DNA from 4 places in the Bradyrhizobium sp. Cp5.3 genome. Region 2 is predicted to be linked to each of the others. Evidence: predicted binding sites of a transcription regulator. Region 2 holds the regulator's gene; each other region holds the start of a gene.
What was found. Region 2 encodes LexA, which represses DNA repair genes until DNA is damaged. Its sites were predicted from a motif close to TGTTCNNNNTGTGTTCNG; they were not measured.
Positions count from the first base shown of each region.

Region 1 (4,796 bases), 130 kb from region 2:
CCTTGCAGACGTCGCAGGTGACGTAGACGTCGGGCAGGAAGTGCATCTCGATCTTGATGACGCCGTCGCCCTGGCAGGCCTCGCAGCGGCCACCCTTGACGTTGAAGGAGAAGCGGCCGGGCTCGTAGCCGCGCGCCTTGGCTTCGGGGAGGCCCGCGAACCACTCGCGGATCGGTGTGAATGCGCCGGTATACGTCGCGGGATTGGAGCGCGGGGTGCGGCCGATCGGCGACTGGTCGATGTCGATGATCTTGTCGATGTGTTCCAGGCCCTCGATGCGGTCGTGTGGAGCTGCGCCTTCGCTGGCGCCGTTCAGCTTGCGCGCGATCGCCCGGTAGAGCGTGTCGATCAGCAGCGTCGACTTGCCGCCGCCGGAGACGCCGGTGACACAGGTGAACAGGCCGAGCGGGATTTCAGCGGTGACGTTCTTGAGGTTATTGCCGCGCGCGTTCACCACCTTGATGGTGCGGCGATGGTTCGGCGGACGCCGATCCGGTACCTCGACCTCGAGCTCGCCGGTGAGATATTTGCCGGTCAGCGATTTCGGGTTGCGCATGATCTCCGCGGGCGTGCCTTCGGCGACGATGTGGCCGCCATGCATGCCGGCGCCCGGGCCGATGTCGAGCACGTAGTCGGCAAGGCGAATGGCGTCCTCGTCATGCTCGACCACGACCACGGTATTGCCGAGGTCGCGAAGGCGCTTCAGCGTATCGAGCAGGCGCGCGTTGTCGCGCTGGTGCAGGCCGATCGAGGGCTCGTCCAGCACGTAGAGCACGCCCGTCAGACCCGAGCCGATCTGCGAGGCCAGGCGGATGCGCTGGCTCTCGCCGCCGGACAGCGTGCCGGAGGAACGCGAGAGGGTGAGATAGTTGAGGCCGACGTCGAGCAGGAAAGTCAGGCGCTCGCGGATCTCCTTGAGGATGCGGCCCGCGATCTCCTTCTGCTGCGCGTTCAGTGCCTCCGGCACGCCCTCGAACCACTCGCCGGCGCGCTTGACCGACAGCTCCGAGATCTCGCCGATATGCTTGCCGCCGATCTTGACGCAGAGCGCCTCCGGCTTGAGCCGGAAGCCCTTGCAACCCTCGCAGGGGACGTCGTGGAAATACTTCGCCAGCTCCTCGCGCGCCCACTCGCTCTCGGTCTCGCGATAGCGGCGGTTGATGTTGGTGATGACGCCCTCGAACGGCTTCTTGGTGTCGTAGGAGCGCACGCCGTCTTCATAGGAGAACTTGATCTCGTCCTCGCCGGAGCCATAGAGGATCGCGTTCTGCGTTTTCTTGGGCAGATCCTTCCATTTGGCGGTTTGCGCGAACTTGTAATGTTTGCCAAGCGCAATCAGCGTCTGAATGTAATAGGGCGATGACGACTTGGCCCAGGGCGCGATCGCGCCCTTGCCAATGGCGAGCTCCTTATCGGGGACGACGAGATCCTCGTCGACATGCTGCTCGACGCCGAGGCCGCCGCAGGCCGGGCAGGCGCCATAGGGGTTGTTGAATGAGAACAGTCGCGGCTCGATCTCGGGAATGGTGAAGCCGGAGACCGGGCAGGCGAACTTTTCCGAGAACAGGATGCGTTCGGGGCCGCTCTTGTCGTGGATCTTCGCGGTCTTCTTTTTCTCCTCGGCAGGAGCTGCCGCCGGCGCGTCGGCGAACTCGACGACAGCTAGTCCCTCGGCGAGCTTCAGCGCGGTCTCGAAGCTTTCGGCAAGCCGCTGGCCGATATCGGCGCGCACCACGATGCGGTCGACCACGACGTCGACGTCGTGCGGGAATTTCTTGTCGAGGCTCGGCGCCTCCGCGAGCTCGTAGAAGGTGCCGTCGATCTTGACGCGCTGAAAGCCCTTCTTGAGCCATTCGGCGAGCTCCTTCTTGTACTCGCCCTTGCGGCCGCGCACGACCGGCGCGAGCAGATAGAGGCGGGTGCCTTCGGGCAGCGCCAGCACGCGGTCGACCATCTGCGAGACGGTCTGGCTCTCGATCGGCAGGCCTGTGGCGGGCGAATAGGGCACGCCGACGCGCGCCCAGAGCAGGCGCATGTAGTCGTAGATCTCGGTCACCGTGCCGACGGTGGAGCGCGGGTTCTTCGAGGTGGTCTTCTGCTCGATCGAGATCGCCGGCGACAGGCCGTCGATCTGGTCGACGTCCGGCTTCTGCATCATCTCCAGGAACTGGCGCGCATAGGCCGACAGCGACTCCACGTAGCGGCGCTGGCCTTCGGCATAGATCGTGTCGAAGGCGAGCGAGGATTTGCCGGAGCCGGACAGACCCGTGAACACAACGAGCTTGTCGCGCGGAATCTCAACGTCGATGTTCTTGAGGTTGTGCTCGCGCGCGCCACGGATCGTAATTGCGCGCAGGCTCGAGCCCGCGTTCTGCTGTTGGCGCTTCGCCTTGATCACTTCATCCATCCTGGTGGTCCCCAAGAACCCAAAGAGCAAACCCAACGGGAAAATCCCAAAGGCGCGCGGCCGCGCCAGCGTTCAGGCGCGCTTTGCCCGGAACCGGGATTGGCGCCGATGGGTATGTCAGCGAACGTAGGAAGAACGGGGACGGATTTCCAGTGCGACTTGCGAATCGTCAACGGATTGTTGGCGCGCTGGCGGCACGTGGCAGTAGCAACGCCCGCAGCGTTCGGAAAGCCGAAGGGCCGACGCGAGGCCGGCCCTTCGTTCGTGGGCGGGAAGCCGATCGCTTAATGCGCTTGAGCCGGCCTTGGCGGGTTCCTGCGGATGGAATCAGGAATCAGTATTTGGCGACGAGGGGACCGCCCCAGCGGTAGTTGACGCGGATCACGCCGATGTCGATGTCCTGGCCGATCCGATCGGTGCGCGCGAGCAGGCCGCCCGGCACGGTGGCGAAGTCGGCGCTGTGATGGCCCAGGAACACGTGGTCGTACTCGCCGCCGACCGACCAGTTCTCGGCAAAGCCGTACTCGATGCCGAAGCCCACCGCGTAGCCCCAGCGGGTCTGGTTGACGCTGTTGAACACCGTCGCCGGGACGCCGGGGACGAAAGTGTCGTATTTGTCGCGCGCCACCGCGGCGCCGGTTTTGCCGTAGAACAGCAGGCTGTTCACGGCGTAGCCGAGCTGGCCGGTGAACAGGCCGAACCCATCGATCCTGGTCTGGTTCGTGAACGCGGGCCGTGCGACGCTGACATTGCTGCCCTTGAAGTCGGCCCAGTTGCCCTGGCCCTCCAGCCCGAAGACCCAGTGCGCCTTCTGCCAGCGATAGCCGATCTGTCCGCCGATCGTGCCGCCGCTCGCATTGTGGCAGCCTTCGCCGGCGGCCGGGTCCACGACGGCGCCGAGCGCGTCGGTGATGCTCCAGCAGGCATGCGCAAGGCCGGCGCCGCCGTTGATGCCGGCATAGACGCCGGTCCAGTCATAGGCGAGCACGGGAGCCACCGGCGCCTTGTACAGCGGTAGATCGGCGGCACCGGCCGGCGCGAGCGCGCCGAGTGCGAACAGGCTGACTGATGCCAGCAGCAACGTCTTCATTTCAATTCCCCAACTGTCCCGACTCGATCGCCGGCGTTTGCACACCGCACTCTCGATTCCATGACGGTTGGGCGCGACGGCGCGCGAAAACAAAAAGGCCGGCGCGAGGCCGGCCTTTCGTGACGTAAGACGTCGTTCGAGGAGATCAGTACTTCGCGACGATCGGGCCGCCGAAGTGATAGTTCACGCCGACCTGCACGGTGTGGAAGTTGAGCGTGCCGGTGGGCAGCGCGCCGGAGAAGTAGCTTTCGCCGCCGAGGCTGCGATAGAGGTACTCGCCCTTGACCGACCACTGCGGAGCGAAGAACGCCTCAACGCCCGCGCCGACGGTCCAGCCTGAGTGCCACTTGCTGTCCGAGGCAGTCACGCCGAGCGCCGAGAGGGTGATCTTGTTGTCGATCCAGGCGTAGCCGCCGGTGCCGTAGAACAGGACGTTATTGACCGCCCAGCCGATGCGGCCGCGCACGGTGCCCATCGCATCGGTCTTCGAGCTCGCCGTCGTGGTCACGACACCGAAGCCGGGGACAAGGGTGGCGCCGGTCGCCGAAGCGCTGACGTCGGCCCAGGAGCCATCGGCCTCGAGACCGAACACGACGTTGCCGGTCTGCCAGTTGTAGCCGGCCGTGCCGCCGACGAAACCGCCCTTCATCTTCGGGTCGCCGGAGCCGTTCTCCCAAGCGCCGCCGCCGACGATGCCGAGGTAGAAGCCGGTCCAGTTGTAGACCGCTGCCGGCATCGCCGGAGCCTTGGTGTAGGGGCGGGCTGCCAGATCAGCAGCCGTGGCGGGAGCGAACGCGCCCAGTGCGAACAAACAGGCCGAAGCCAACAAAACTTTCTTCATTTTCAACTTAGTCCCAGTCCCAGTTTCTGTTCTTGCCTTCCTGCGAAGGGAAGGATCGGACGCGGTGGTCCAATTGCCATCGGCTTACACCGGTAAAGCCGCAAGTTGTGTACCCCAAAAGCCACAACAGATTTGAGAAAGAGGCTGTATTGCTGACCTATTTAACTTCCCGCGCAGCGAACGGCAAAAAGGCCGGCGCAAGGCCGGCCTTCAGGAACGATTGATATTCAAACGATATCAGTACTTTGCGATGGCCGGGCCGCCCCAGCGATAGTTCAGGCGGACGAGGCCCATGTCGACATCCTGGCCGATCCGCTCGGAGCGCGTGGCAACGCCGAGGGGCGCAATGAGGAAGTTGCCGGAACCGGTGAAGGTGGTGGTGTGATGTCCGAGGAAGATGTGGTCGTATTCGACGCCGACCGACCAGTTCGGAGCGAAGCCGTACTCGAATCCGGCAC
Region 1 is NZ_AUFA01000003.1:331,919-336,714, forward strand. Features, by position in the region: gene uvrA (excinuclease ABC subunit UvrA) at 1-2,407, opposite strand, end outside; gene K289_RS0106910 (outer membrane protein) at 2,742-3,497, opposite strand; gene K289_RS0106915 (outer membrane protein) at 3,643-4,338, opposite strand; gene K289_RS0106920 (outer membrane protein) at 4,576-4,796, opposite strand, start outside.
Region 1: uvrA (excinuclease ABC subunit UvrA) is a predicted target of LexA. The motif match lies at 2,528-2,545, and genes of this name have one in related genera.

Region 2 (4,796 bases):
CGCCGCGCGCGTGAACTGCTCGACGTCGCCGATAGCGTCGTGCTCGAGGCGGGCGCGCTGAGCGCCGTCAACAGCGAAGACGGCCGCCGTCTGCGGACGCTGATCGGTTCGTGCAGCCTCGACAATCCTGTTCGCATCGGCGGCGAGATGAGCCTGCGCCGGCCGCCCGGCCGCATGCCGCTGCACGTGCAGGTGACGCCGGTCGGCAGCGATTGGACGGAGAGCGCCGTGCCGCTCGCCTCCGGCTGGCGCTCGAGCGCGATGCTGCTCATCACCGACCCCGAGCCCAATGCGCGGGCAAGACTCGAGGCGTTGCGCGAGCGCTACGGCCTCACCCGCGCCGAAGCCGCGTTCGCGCTCGAGATTGTGAAGGGCGACGGCCGCAAGACCACGGCCGAGCGGCTCGGCATCACCGATGGAACCGCACGCAGCCACCTGTCGAGGATTTTTGATAAGACCGGCGTGAGTCGGCAGGCCGAGTTGGTGCGGCTCTTGCTGCAGAAATAGATTTCCCGCCTGGTCAACATCGCAGGGACGTGCGCGTGACCTGCGCTTCCGGAGCCCTTTTGCTTCGGCCCCTCCACTCGGCTAGAACCTTGCCGACCAGTCCTTCGATTTGTAGCGGGAGTTCGCCGTGGCCCTCATGCCGGTTTCCGATGCGCTTGCCGCCGTACTCGCGGGTGCAGAGCCTCTGGCCGAGGAAACGATCGCGCTCGACGATGCCTTCCATCGCGTGCTCGCGCGCGATGTTGCGGCCCGGCGTACGCAGCCGCCGCAGGCGATGTCGGCGATGGACGGCTACGCCGTGCGCGCGAGCGATGTGGCCAATGTCGACACGCAGCTCTCCGTGATCGGCGAGGTCGCCGCGGGCCGGCCGTTCGCGGGGACGGTGGGCGCCGGCGAAGCGGTGCGGATCTTCACCGGTGGCGTCGTTCCCGATGGCGCGGACGCCGTCGTGATCCAGGAGGATACGGTCGCTGAGGGCAAGCGCGTCACGATCAAGGAGGCCGCCATTGCCGGCCGGCACATCCGCCCCGCCGGCGTCGATTTTCGCGAGGGCGACGTGCTGCTGCGGAAGGGAACCCGCCTCACCGAGCGCGACCTCGCGCTCGCCGCCGGCATGAACCATCCCCGCCTTCCCATCCGCCGCCGTCCGAAGGTCGCGATCCTCGCGACCGGCGATGAGCTGGTGATGCCGGGCTCGACGCCCGGGCCCGGCCAGATCGTCTACTCCAACGGCTACGCCCTCCACGCGCTCGCCCGCAGCGAAGGCGCCGAAACGATCGACCTTGGGGTCGTCGCCGATACCCTGGAGGCCACCACTGCCGGTATCCGCCGCGGGCGCGAGAGTGGCGCCGACATCCTGCTGACGACCGGCGGCGCCTCGGTCGGCGACCACGACCTGGTCCAGCAGGCGCTCAAGGCCGAGGGCATCTCGATGTCGTTCTGGAAGATCGCGATGCGGCCGGGCAAGCCGATGATGCACGGTCATCTCGGCGCGATGCGCGTGATCGGCCTGCCCGGCAATCCCGTGTCATCCTACGTTTGCGGCTTCCTGTTCGCGGTGCCGCTGATTCGCGCGCTTGCCGGCCGCGCAGTGATTCACCACCGCCGCGAGCGCGCCGTGCTCGGCCGCGACCTCAGTGCCAACGACATGCGCGAGGACTATCTTCGCGCGCGCCTCGAAGTGCGCGACGACGGCACGCTGGTTGCGCTGCCCGTCAACCATCAGGACTCCTCGCTGCTTGCGAATCTCGCTGCGGCACAGGTACTTCTCGTGCGGCCGCCATTCGCGCCGAAGGCCGACGCCGGCGCGCCTTGCGAGGTGTTGCGGCTGCCCGGTTGAACGCAACGGCGACACGTGTTCCGCGAACTTTGTCGCGTTCACGGTAAATTAAGCAGTTGCGGAACACATATCGAACATATAGTGTCCGTTCATGATTTGTTTCGAGCATCTAGCGGCTTGCCGCTGAATTCAGCGTCTCGGAATCGAACGACATCAACCGGGGGATTTGGTCGAGATGTTAACGCGCAAACAATACGAGCTTCTGCGGTTCATCAGCGAGCGTCTGAAGGAAAGCGGCGTGCCGCCCTCCTTCGACGAGATGAAGGACGCGCTCGACCTGCGCTCGAAGTCCGGTATCCATCGCCTGATCACCGCGCTCGAGGAGCGCGGCTTCATCCGGCGCCTGCCCAATCGCGCCCGCGCCATCGAAGTGATCAAGCTACCGGAGCTCCAGGCTGCCGCCGGAAGCCGGCGCGGCTTCACGCCCAGCGTCATCGAAGGCAATCTCGGCAAGGTGCGTGGCTCCAGTGCACCGGTGGACGAAGGCGAGCGTCCGGTCGCAGTGCCGGTGATGGGCCGCATCGCGGCCGGTACGCCGATCGAGGCCTTGCAGACCCGCAGCCACACCATCAGCGTACCGCCGGACATGCTCGGCTCGGGCGAGCACTACGCGCTCGAAGTGCGCGGCGATTCGATGGTTGAGGCCGGCATCCTCGACGGCGACATGGCGCTGATCCAGCGCAACGAGACCGCCGATACCGGCGACATCGTGGTTGCCCTGATCGACGACGAGGAAGCGACGCTGAAGCGCTTTCGCCGCCGCGGCGCCTCGATCGCGCTCGAGCCCGCCAATGCCGCCTATGAGGTGCGCATCCTGCCGCCGAACCGCGTGAAAATTCAGGGCAAGCTGATCGGTCTGTACCGGAAGTACTGAGCGCATGCGGCGGAGCCGTGAGCCGATGCTCGTCGTGCGGAGCAACTGATCTCCGCCGCGTGTAGTGCGGCGCCGATGAATCCAGGAATGATGTCGACAAGCGCAGCATAAAAGAATTCACAGGAGCGCGCTTTGTTCCAAACGCTCTTGATGAACGTGGAAAAGATAAAGTGATCGGCAGGTCTGCACACAAGTCGCAGATTTGCCCTCAACATCGCATATCATCGTAGCCTTCCTGATAGAGGCCTGGGCCTCCGGGGGCACGGGTCGCTATCTCTGATGAGGAGCACTTGCGATGTGTGACTACAGTCTGCATGCCGTCGCGACCCGTCCCGCCCAGGTCGGTGAGACGATCGTCACGACAACCTTCCGCGGCACCTCGACACGCGGCTTCGCTTCGGAAGCCGATCTCTCGGTCGCGGTCTGCCTGCTGCCGGGGACGGAGCTCGCCTTCGCCGACAATGTCCGCTACGACAATCGCTGGATCTGGACGCGCACCATCAACTCCCGCGTCGGCAAGTTCGGCAAGGTCGATCCGCACATTCCGGACCGCCATCATGATGCGATCGAATTCCCGGACGGCAAGTATGTGCTGGTGACGCAGCTCGTCGAATGCCAGCGCGCAACCGTGCTGCAATTGCCGGTGACCCAGCCGGTCGGTGAGCACAAGCCGCAAGTGGCCGCCGATAGGCCGCAGCCGACCGTGACACGCCTGCCGATCGGCTGACACGATCGATTTCAGTCCTCGGCCTGAAGGTCGGCCTCCGACGGCGTTGCGTCCCTGGAGCGCGGTGTGGCCGGCCGTGGCGCGAGATTTGATTCATAATAACCATCGCCGGCGGCGGCCGGCGACCAGGGGCGGTTTGCGCCCCTCGCCCTCACCGCCTGCACCGCAAAGCCGTCGCCGCGACGCATGAGCGCCAGCCCGCCCTGTCCTGCCAGACGATCCCGGTCGACCACCATCGCCGCGCAATCGGGCGGCGCGGGCCGTGCCGTCACCACCAGCGCGGCCCGGCTGCAATCATCGGACAGCGCGTCGGCGCGCAGCGCCAGGGCGATCAGGCGCCCGTCGGCGAGCGGGGTCACGCATCCGGCCTCGTCGCATGACACGCCGCTGCCGAGCGAGGCGTCACCGGCGCTGCGTGGATCGGCATCGGCCGCAAGCCACTCCTTCGCGAGAAACGCATCCTTGTTCGCCGCGATCAGATGCAGGCGACCGTCGCCGGCGCGCACTGCAATGGTACGCCCGTCGCCGGCGATCAGGATATCCGGCTGGCGCACGGACACCGCCCAGACGATCGCAATGAACAGCACGAGGGCACCGGACCAGCGTAAGGGCGTACGCAGCAGCCCCATCAGGATGATACCGATGCTCGCCGCGACCAATGGCGCGTTGCCGAAGGCGGCAATGCCGCCGACCGCGCCCGGGAGGTTCGCAACCCACTGCGTGACGGCGATCATCCAGTCGATGCCGACACCCATCAGCCACCAGAACACGCCGTCGAGCCCGAACGGCGCAGCGACCAATCCCAACAGCCCGGCCGGCATCACCAGCGCCGAAACCACCGGCATCGCCGCAAGGTTTGCGAGCACGCCGAACGGCGTGACACGGTGGAAGTGGAAGGCGGCATAGGGCGTGGTCGCAAGCCCCGCGATGAGCGAGGCCAGGAACAGCATCGCGAGCTCGCGGCCGCCCCACAGCGCGATGCGCGCCGTCGTCGAATGATCGGGCGAGGCGAACAGGTTCGGCATGCCGATCTGTACCAGCGCTACCAGCCCGAGCGTTGCCGCGAACGACATTTGAAAACTGGGGTGAACCAGCGCTTCCGGCGCGACCGCGAGCACGATCAGGGCAGCCACTGCAAGCGTCCGGAAGGTAATGGCACGGCGATCGACCATCACCGCGATCAGCACCACTGCGGTCATGAAAAACGATCTTTGCGTGGCGACCTCCGCGCCGGACAGCAAGAGATAGAACGCCGCGGCGACGAGCGCGGCAGCGGCCGACCATTTCTTGATCGGAAAGCTGACGGCGAGGCCCGGGATCAAAGCGAGCAGCGCGCGAACCGCAAAGAA
Region 2 is NZ_AUFA01000003.1:202,078-206,873, reverse strand. Features, by position in the region: gene K289_RS0106275 (helix-turn-helix transcriptional regulator) at 1-507, shown strand, start outside; gene glp (gephyrin-like molybdotransferase Glp) at 635-1,846, shown strand; gene lexA (transcriptional repressor LexA) at 2,022-2,720, shown strand; gene K289_RS51420 (hypothetical protein) at 3,016-3,447, shown strand; gene K289_RS0106255 (ComEC/Rec2 family competence protein) at 3,459-4,796, opposite strand, start outside.

Region 3 (4,796 bases), on a different contig from region 2:
TCGTGCGCACCACGCCATCGGTGCGGAAGAAGGCGGCTTCCAGCCGCCGCGCGCCCTTGCCCTGCTTCTCCATGGAGGTAACAAGCGTATCGGCGAGCCGCGACAGCGTCATCGCGATCATGGTGTCGGTCGCGATCGGCTCGGCAAAGCGCTTCTCCACGATGTAGTCGGGCAGCGGTTTGCGCGGATTGATCGGCGCATCGCCCTGCCCCAGCGCATGCGCGAGCAGCGTAGAGAACCGCGCGCCGAACCGCGCGGTGATCTCATGCGGCTCGCGCGACGCCACATCGCCGATGGTTTTCAGGCCGGCGCGGCGCAGACCGACAGTGATGGCATCAACCGCGCCGAGCGCGGACACCGGCAGCCGGCTGACCGCCTCCGCCTCCCCGCCATCGGCGACGATGGTGCCAGGTACCTGCCGCGTCAGCGTGCGCGCGCAGACCGAGGTGGCGGCGATCGCCGCGCTGACAGCAAAGCCCTGCCGGGCGAGCGCACGGACCAGCGTCTGCAACAGTGCAGCCTCCCCGCCGAACAGATGCGCGCAGCCGGTGATGTCCAGGAACAGACCGTGCGGCGGATCGAGCGCCACCAGTGGTGTGAAGCGATCGCACCAGTCGGCGATGTCGCTGAGCGTCTTTGTATCGGCCGCGATGTCCGCGTCGAACACCTTCAGATCCGGGCACATCGCCCGCGCATTCGCCAAGGGCAGGCCGATGTGCAGGCCGAGGCGCTCGGCGGCCTCGTCGAGCGCATGGATCACCAGCGCGTTGTTGTCCTTGGTGACGACGATGCTGGGATCACCCAGCCCGCCGTCGAAGAACCGCTTGATCCGGTCGATGGGCAGGCGCGGCAGCCACAGGCTGAGAATACGCCGACGGTTCACTGAACAGGCACTCATCACATTTCCATTCCATGATCCACCGGCCACACGGGCCATGACGATTGCGCAAGAGCTCGGCATCGAAGCGCGGTGCGCCCCAGGCATTCCACACCGAGCCCGGCGGCGAATGTGCCGCGCGCAACATCCATCGTGTCTCCGCAGTCGAGGGCAGCGGCTGCGCCGCCATCCGCAACAGGAGCCCGGTCACGCCCGAGGCCTGCGCGGCGAGCGTCAGCTTGCGGCTCGCCACGAGATCGAACTGCTTTGTCTCGCCCCAAAGCTCGAGCACGACGGCGCCGAGCGCATCGCAGGCGAGCGCGTCGGCCGACGTGCGCAGCGCGGTCTCGACATCGGCAGCGCGCACCATCACCACGCGGCGCGGATCGAGGCCGAGCTCGGCCAGTCCGCTCATCGACAGCGCGCCCGTTTCAACTTCCGAAAAATCCTGCCGCACCCACAGCAGTGGCCGGCGCGCCGACACGCGTCCTGCGAGACCCATGACGAAGCCCGTCGCGGCGGTACCCTGCCGCCCCTCGCAAAACACCTCGTGGATCGCTGCGCGCGCGAGCCCGCCCTGCAAGGCCCGATCTGCTTCCGGGTGGCCGAGTGCCACGCAATCGCGATGATGCGCGGCCTCCGCCGTCTCGATGCGCTCGATCTGGCCGCGCAAGGTCGCAAGCGCGCTTGTACGTGCGGTGGCGCATGATCCGCCAAAATGAGAGCGGTTTGGCGACAAGATCATGCGCCCTCCCTAAAAAGAGGAGCGCGATCGGACGCAAAACCGGCGACCACTTTTGCTGATCGCGCTCCGCATGCTCGCCGCTCCTTCAGAGGTGATTGCCGTGGCTCTCAAAAAGAAAACCAGCGGCTGGCTCATTTGTTCATGATATGTTCTAATATAAAACTAACGGCGCCCCTGGAGTCAATCGAATTGGTGCGTCCACGGATTCATGAGCAGAATCAAGAGGATTCAGGTGCCATGTACCTCATCACTCTCGACAGCGAGACCGATTTCGACGGCTGGCGCAAAACCGCACGCGCGCTCGCACTGCACCACGTCGCGCCGACCGACGTGACGTGGCGCGTGCAGGGCCATGCGAAAGACGACGTGCCGCCCGGCCTGTGCGAAGCGCCAGGCCTTCCACCGATCGAGGCCGACAGCACCTTCAGCGTGCCCGCCGATTTCATCGAGCTCGCACGCGTCGCGATCCTGCATCGCGACGCTGAGCGCTTTGCGCTCCTCTATCGCCTGCTGTCGCGGCTGCGGAGCGATCACGATCTGCTCGGGACCAGAACCGATCCCGACGTCGCGCTGGCGACGGCAATGGCCGGCAGCGTGCATCGCGACGTGCAGCGGATGCGCGACGTCGTCCGCTTCCGCGAGATCGGACGCGAGCACAAGGCGCATTACGCCGCCTGGTTCATACCGGAGCATCACATCGTCGAATTTGCTGCCCCCTTCTTCGCGCGCCGCTATGCCGACATGCCATGGTCGATCCTCACGCCCGACATTTGCGCCCATTGGGACGGCCACGCGATCTCGTTCACGCCGGGGATCAGCCAGGCGGAGATGCCTGCCCCAAACCGGTTGGAGGAAACCTGGCGCCGTCACTTCCGGCCGGACCAACCGATCGCACCGGAAGCGCCGAACAAGCGCCGGAGGAACCTGTCGGAAGCCTCGATACTTGAACCTCTGCTCTCTGATGCCGAACGCTGGACCGGCGGACGGATCAAACCGTCTCCGGAGCCGCCCATGAAGCGCAAACCCGCCGCCGACGATCTCGAAACGCTTCGCGAGGAAGCCGCCCACTGCCGTGCCTGCCCTCTCTACAGGGATGCGACGCAGACCGTGTTCGGCGAGGGTCCGAAGTCCGCCAATATCATGCTGGTCGGTGAGCAGCCCGGCGACAAGGAAGACCTCGCCGGCCATCCCTTCGTCGGCCCGGCCGGCCAGATGCTCGACCGCGCGCTGGACGAGGCCGGCGTCGACCGCAGGAAGGTCTACGTCACCAATGCGGTGAAGCACTTCAAATTTGTGCCGCGCGGAAAAATCCGCCTGCACCAGAAGCCGAACACACCGGAGATCCGGGCGTGCCGGCAGTGGTACGAGCGGGAACTGGCGGCAATCCAGCCCGATCTCGTCGTGGCCATGGGCGCCACCGCCGCCCAAAGCGTGTTCGGCAAGATCACGCCGATCGGCAAGAACCGCGGCCGCCTGATCGACCTTGCCGACGGCCGCAAGGCCCTGGTGACGGTGCACCCGTCCTATCTGCTACGGCTGCCGGATCCCGAAGCCAAAGTGCTGGAATATCAACGTTTTGTCGAAGACCTGAAGATCGCTGCCGGCTTGCAGAAAAAAGCCGCCCGCGCCGCCTGACGGCTACCTGCACGCAATCGGCGGTGGAGAAGCCCCCGTCATTTCAATCGTTCGTCAACCATTTCAACTGGCTGTCACATGCCGCGAGCAAAATCGGGGCCTTGGGACAGGAGAATTTCCAATGAGTGACGTTGCTTTGCCCGGCTCCATCGAGCCAGCCTTGCGTAGGGGGCCCGACCTCGACCGCGGATTTCATCCGCTCACTGGCGTGATCTACATGGGGGTCATCGGCGCTGCGCTGCTCTTCGTCGCCTACAGCATCTGGATCGACGTCGATGCCACCGGCACGCAGGTCAAGAGCATTGCGCCCTTCCTGATGCTCTTCGTCGCGCTTCTGATCGCGCTCGGCTTCGAGTTCGTGAACGGCTTCCACGACACCGCCAATGCGGTCGCAACCGTCATCTACACCCGCTCGCTCCCCGCCCACGTCGCCGTGGTGTGGTCCGGCATGTTCAACCTGTTCGGCGTGCTGCTGTCCTCGGGAGCGGTCGCCTTCGGCATCGTCTCGCTGCTGCCGGTCGAGCTGATCCTCCAGGTCGGCTCCAGTGCCGGTTTCGCCATGGTGTTCGCGCTGCTGATCGCCGCGATCATCTGGAACGTCGGCACCTGGTATTTCGGCCTGCCGGCCTCGAGCTCGCACACGCTGATCGGCTCGATCATGGGTGTGGGCATCATGAACGCGGTCCTGCATGGCCGCAGCGGCACCTCGGGCGTCGACTGGACCCAGGCCACCAACATCGGCAAGGCATTGCTGCTGTCGCCGCTGTTCGGCTTCGCGCTCGCCGCCGGCCTGCTCCTGATCCTGCGCACCGTGCTGCTGCGCGCCACGCCCGCCTTGTTCGGCGAGCCGAAGGGCGACCAGCCGCCACCGTGGTGGATCCGCGGCATCCTGATCCTCACCTGCACGCTGGTGAGCTTCTTCCACGGCTCCAACGACGGTCAGAAAGGCATGGGCCTCATCATGCTGATCCTGATCGGCACGGTGCCGACCGCCTACGCGCTCAACCGCGCGCTGCCGGAGGCCCAGATCGAGCAGTTCATCAAGAACTCGGACGCCGCGAGCAGGATCATCGAGGGCAAGGCCGCCGGCTATAACGTGATCGGCAACCCGCGCCCTGCCGTCACCAACTATGTCGCACAGCACGAAGTCACCGGCGGAACGTTCCCGTCGCTCGCCGTGCTCGTGCGCGATATCGCCAAGCAGGTCACCACCTACGGCTCGCTCGCCAAGGTGCCGGCGGAAATCGTCGGCAACACCCGCAACGACATGTACCTCGTCTCGGAAGCGCTCCGCTTTTTGATGAAGGACAAGGAAGCCGAACTCAGCGCCGACGATGTCGCCGTGCTCACCGCCTACAAGGGCTCGCTCGACAGCGCCACGAAGTTCATCCCCGGCTGGGTGAAGATCGCGGTCGCCATCGCGCTCGGCCTCGGCACCATGGTCGGGTGGAAGCGCATCGTCGTCACCGTCGGCGAGAAGATCGGCAAGACGCACCTCACCTACGCGCAAGGTGCCTGCGCCGAGATCACGGCGGCCGC
Region 3 is NZ_AUFA01000002.1:362,769-367,564, reverse strand. Features, by position in the region: gene K289_RS0104695 (DNA polymerase Y family protein) at 1-898, opposite strand, end outside; gene K289_RS0104690 (ImuA family protein) at 798-1,622, opposite strand; gene K289_RS0104685 (UdgX family uracil-DNA binding protein) at 1,860-3,257, shown strand; gene K289_RS0104680 (inorganic phosphate transporter) at 3,379-4,796, shown strand, end outside.
Region 3: K289_RS0104690 (ImuA family protein) is a predicted target of LexA. The motif match lies at 1,759-1,776, and genes of this name have one in related genera.

Region 4 (4,796 bases), on a different contig from region 2:
TTGAAAGCGCGCGCGCTCCGTAAGACAGGATGACTGACACAGGAACTCCGTTCACGGCCGGAGAACCACGGGCTATTTGATTGAGATTCGGGGAAAATTAGCCATATCGGCGCAGGTTTCCGCGCCGGCCGCTCTTCCTCCTCCGGCTCTGTGAGCACGTCGCTGAAGTAGCCACTGCGGAGTCGCGGGGGCCTCGCGGAGCTGCAGGGCGCACTTTGGAGCGACCCGCGGCACGTGCCTTGCTTCGCCTGATGGCGGCACTCAGCAAAGGCGCGCATCATGCTCGGCATTCCCCGACGCCACAGTCATTTCGTCTTCGGCGTCATCCAGTCCGGTCTCACCTCGCTGATCGCGGCGGGCATTGCCAGCTTTCCGGCCGCGGGGACGTTGCTGTTCGTCCAGCACTGGCTGGCCTCGTGGCTGATCGCCTGGCTCGCGATGCTGCCCATCGTGTTGCTGGCGGCACCCGCGATCCGGTCGTTCTCGTTGCGGCTGACGCGGGAGTAAGGGGAGCCGGTGTTTTGGCCACAGTGGGACGAAAAAAGCCCCGCCAGGGGAGAGCCAGGCGGGGCAAAGGTTATTGGAGGCTGAGGTGCTGGGCTGCAACACCATAGCCACTCGACCCTAGCTGGCTCAGCTTACGGCAGCCTGACAGGCCGACGTGCGAATCAGGATGTGGCCGCTGCATCACCGCCAGCGGACCGCAAACAGAAAACCCCGCTCGGGGTGGAGCGGGGTTGACTGGGTATGGAGTGCCCGGTGTTGGTCCACCGTGCGGGACCAGGCTAGAAGACTCGGCTTACAGGCGCCTTACAACTACGGCGAAGCCGCGCGCGTGCCGCATACCGCCTCGCGCCCGTCCCAATTTGGACACCCGATTGCACAACTAGGGACACACAAGTCGGTGACATTCCGATCGTTCGGCAAAGCCATGGGGGAAACGTGGCGTGCCGACAACGGGGTGGCATCATGGATAACGTAGAGCGGTCTTTCGCCGCCGCGACGGCGGCTGGCTTTGTGGTGCTGGTTCTCGGCATCATTCTGTTGGCACTGATGTAGGACCAGCAAGTGCGGCTTGGGGCGCGATGGCGACATCATCGGCAAGCGAGGCGTGGCGAGGCTCGCCCGATCGAAGACATTCCGGTGGCTGGACGGACGAATCAAAGAGGCGACCAACTGAGGCGCGCTTGGCTCGATAAACTTGCCGGCTAGTCGTCCCAGAAATGGCCGCACTTGCTGCATTCGAACAGACGCACCGTCTTGCCTGTCGCTACATCCATGAGTGAACTCTTGAGACGAGCGGCACTGGCGCAGGTCGGGCATCGTTGCCTTCGGTCCTGCGTAGCTTGGGCTGGCAATTGCTGCCGCTCCTTGTCGTCCACACTCATCGCCTCTGTTGAGGACTTAAGTGCATAAGCGCGCTTTCGTTCCGCGATGAAGGTGACAATAACCTTAAGTTGCTAAAATGTTGATCACGTTCTCTAGGCGAGTGTTTGAGGCATCGGCTTTCTGGATGGAGACCCCATGACCGGTCTCGATTCGCCGCAGCCAGAGCCACCTGCCAGGTCGTCAGGCTGCGGGCTGATTGTCGCGGTGGTGCTCTTCATCGCTTTTGGCCTGATCTGCCTTCTCGTGACCTATCTGGCGCACTCGATCGCCCAAAGTTCAGACGGCGATGTGCTCATGGCGATCGCGGTGGGCTGCTGGACGGCTTGGCTGGTCTTCCTGGGCCTGATCCTGCGCGCTCTGCGGAAGAGGGGCTAGGCCGTCACCCTACTTTGCATGGGGTTGTTTTCCGCATTTTGCGAGAGGGCGAGGAGGCCGCCAACTGAAGCCGCCTCATTCGAGGCGGGTCCACTGAATTGAATCAGGACACCAATAAAAACGCCGCCTGCTTAAATGAACGCAGGCGGCGGCTTTCCAGCCCCGAGAGGGAATGCAAAATCCCGGTAAGAATGGGTCTGCATGGACCGTGCCAAGGTTCATTGCCCCGCCAAGGACGCGGCGCCGACCGTCGCGATGACCGGAATCATCGCTGTCACAGCCCGGAATCCGGCGATTCGCTCGGCCTAGTCGATCTACCTAAAGCTTAGTCCATTCGGGCGAGGAACGCCTTGCGGCACATCGCGAACAAATTGGGACACGGCCAAATTCACTTTGGGACACTGAGGGTTAAAGAGGGACAGTACCCAAGTGCGCAAAAGAACATATTGCGAACCTGGAACAAATGGGGTACGTTGCTCCCATCGCCGACCTGCTTCGCCAATCGTTTGTCCATCTCGCGAATCCCCGCCATAAGGAGCACGACCAATGTCCGCTACTGCCCTGCGTATCGTCGAAGGATCTTCCATGGACAAGAGTAAAGCCCTGGCCGCCGCGCTGTCCCAGATCGAGCGCCAGTTCGGCAAGGGCTCGGTGATGAGGCTCGGCAAGAGCGACCGTTCGATGGACATCGAGGCGGTGTCCTCCGGCTCGCTCGGGCTCGATATCGCGCTCGGCATCGGCGGCCTGCCCAAGGGGCGGATCGTCGAGATCTACGGGCCGGAATCCTCGGGCAAGACGACGCTGGCGCTGCATACGGTCGCGGAAGCGCAGAAGAAGGGCGGCATCTGCGCCTTCATCGACGCCGAGCACGCGCTCGACCCGGTCTATGCCCGCAAGCTCGGCGTCAACATCGACGAGCTCCTGATCTCCCAGCCCGACACCGGCGAGCAGGCGCTGGAAATCTGCGACACGCTGGTGCGTTCGGGCGCGGTGGACGTGCTGGTGGTCGATTCGGTTGCGGCGCTGGTGCCGAAGGCCGAGCTCGAAGGCGAGATGGGGGACGCGCTGCCGGGTCTCCAGGCCCGTCTGATGAGCCAGGCGCTGCGCAAGCTGACGGCTTCCATCAACAAGTCCAACACCATGGTGATCTTCATCAACCAGATCCGCATGAAGATCGGCGTGATGTACGGTTCGCCGGAAACCACGACCGGCGGCAACGCGCTGAAATTCTACGCCTCCGTCCGCCTCGACATCCGCCGCATCGGCGCGATCAAGGAGCGTGACGAGGTCGTCGGCAACACCACGCGCGTGAAGGTGGTGAAGAACAAGCTGGCGCCGCCCTTCAAGCAGGTCGAATTCGACATCATGTACGGCGAGGGCGTCTCCAAGATGGGCGAGATCCTCGACCTCGGCGTCAAGGCCGGCATCGTCGAGAAATCCGGCGCTTGGTTCTCCTATGACAGCCAGCGCCTCGGCCAGGGCCGCGAGAACGCGAAAGCGTTCCTGAAGGCCAATCCCGACATCACCGCGAAGATCGAGACCTCGATCCGGCAGAACTCGGGTCTGATCGCCGAGCAGATCTTGGCCGGCGCCCCGGAGCGTGATGCCGACGGCGAGGAGCCGACGGAGGAGTAAGCTTCAACAGGTAGAGTTTTCGCGAGGAGCGGGCGCTGAGGACGTTGAGTTGCCGACGTCTTCGGCGCCCGTTTCGTTTTGGTCGGATCGTGCCGGTGATGGGTCTCGCTTCGCTCAACCCATTCTGCGAATCCCTTACTCCGCCGCCTGCGCGTAGTCGCTCACCGGCGGGCACGAGCACACGAGGTTGCGGTCGCCATAGACGTTGTCGACGCGTCCGACCGGGGACCAGTATTTGTCGGTGCGCGAGGTGCTGGCCGGGAAGCAGCCTTCCGCGCGGGTGTAGGCGCGGGCCCAGTTGTCGTCGGCGATGTCGTGCACGGTGTGCGGCGCGTTGCGCAAGGGCGAGGCCTCGATCTTGAAGCGGCCGGCCTCGACCTCGGCGATCTCCTTGCGGATTGCGATCATCGCGTCGCAGAAGCGGTCCAGCTCCGCCTTCGATTCCGACTCGGTCGGTTCGATCATCAAGGTGCCCGGCACGGGGAAGCTCATGGTCGGGGCGTGGAAGCCATAGTCGATCAGGCGTTTTGCGATGTCGTCGACGGTGACGCCGCTCGTCGTCTTGAGCGGCCGCGGGTCGACGATGCATTCATGAGCGACACGTCCCCGGGCGTTCTTGTAGAGCACCGGGAAGTGCGGCTCGAGCTTTGCTGCGACGTAGTTGGCGTTGAGGATCGCGATCTCGGTCGCGCGCATCAGACCTTCGCCGCCCATCATCAGGATGTAGATGTAGGAGATGGTCAGGATCGACGCCGAGCCGAACGGCGCGGCCGAGACCGGGCCGACCGGCGCGTCGGCATGGGTCGCTGGATGGCCGGGCAGGAACGGGGCGAGATGTGCTCTCACGCCGATCGGGCCCATGCCCGGGCCGCCGCCGCCATGCGGGATGCAGAAAGTCTTGTGCAAATTGAGATGGCTGACATCGGCGCCGTAGTCGCCGGGCCTGGACAGGCCGACCTGCGCGTTCAGGTTGGCGCCGTCGAGATAGACCTGGCCGCCATGGCCGTGGACGATGTCGCAGATCTCGCGGATGTGCTCCTCGAACACGCCATGCGTCGAGGGGTAGGTGATCATCACTGCGGCGAGGTCGTTCGAATGCACTTGCGCCTTGGCGCGGAGATCATTGACGTCGACGTCGCCGTTCTTCTCGCAGGCAACCACCACCACGTCCATGCCGACCATCGCGGCGGAGGCCGGGTTGGTGCCGTGGGCGGAGGAGGGGATCAGGCAGACCTTGCGGTGGCTTTCACCTCGCGAGGCATGATAGCCGCGGATCGCGAGCAGGCCGGCATATTCTCCTTGCGCGCCCGAATTCGGCTGCAGCGAGATCGCGTCATAGCCGGTGATGTCGCACAGCCATTTTTCCAGCCGCGCGAACAGCGCGTGATAGCCCTTGG
Region 4 is NZ_AUFA01000010.1:205,599-210,394, reverse strand. Features, by position in the region: gene K289_RS0116815 (DUF2798 domain-containing protein) at 280-507, shown strand; gene K289_RS0116805 (hypothetical protein) at 1,525-1,764, shown strand; gene recA (recombinase RecA) at 2,311-3,399, shown strand; gene gcvP (aminomethyl-transferring glycine dehydrogenase) at 3,535-4,796, opposite strand, start outside.
Region 4: recA (recombinase RecA) is a predicted target of LexA. The motif match lies at 2,202-2,219, and genes of this name have one in related genera.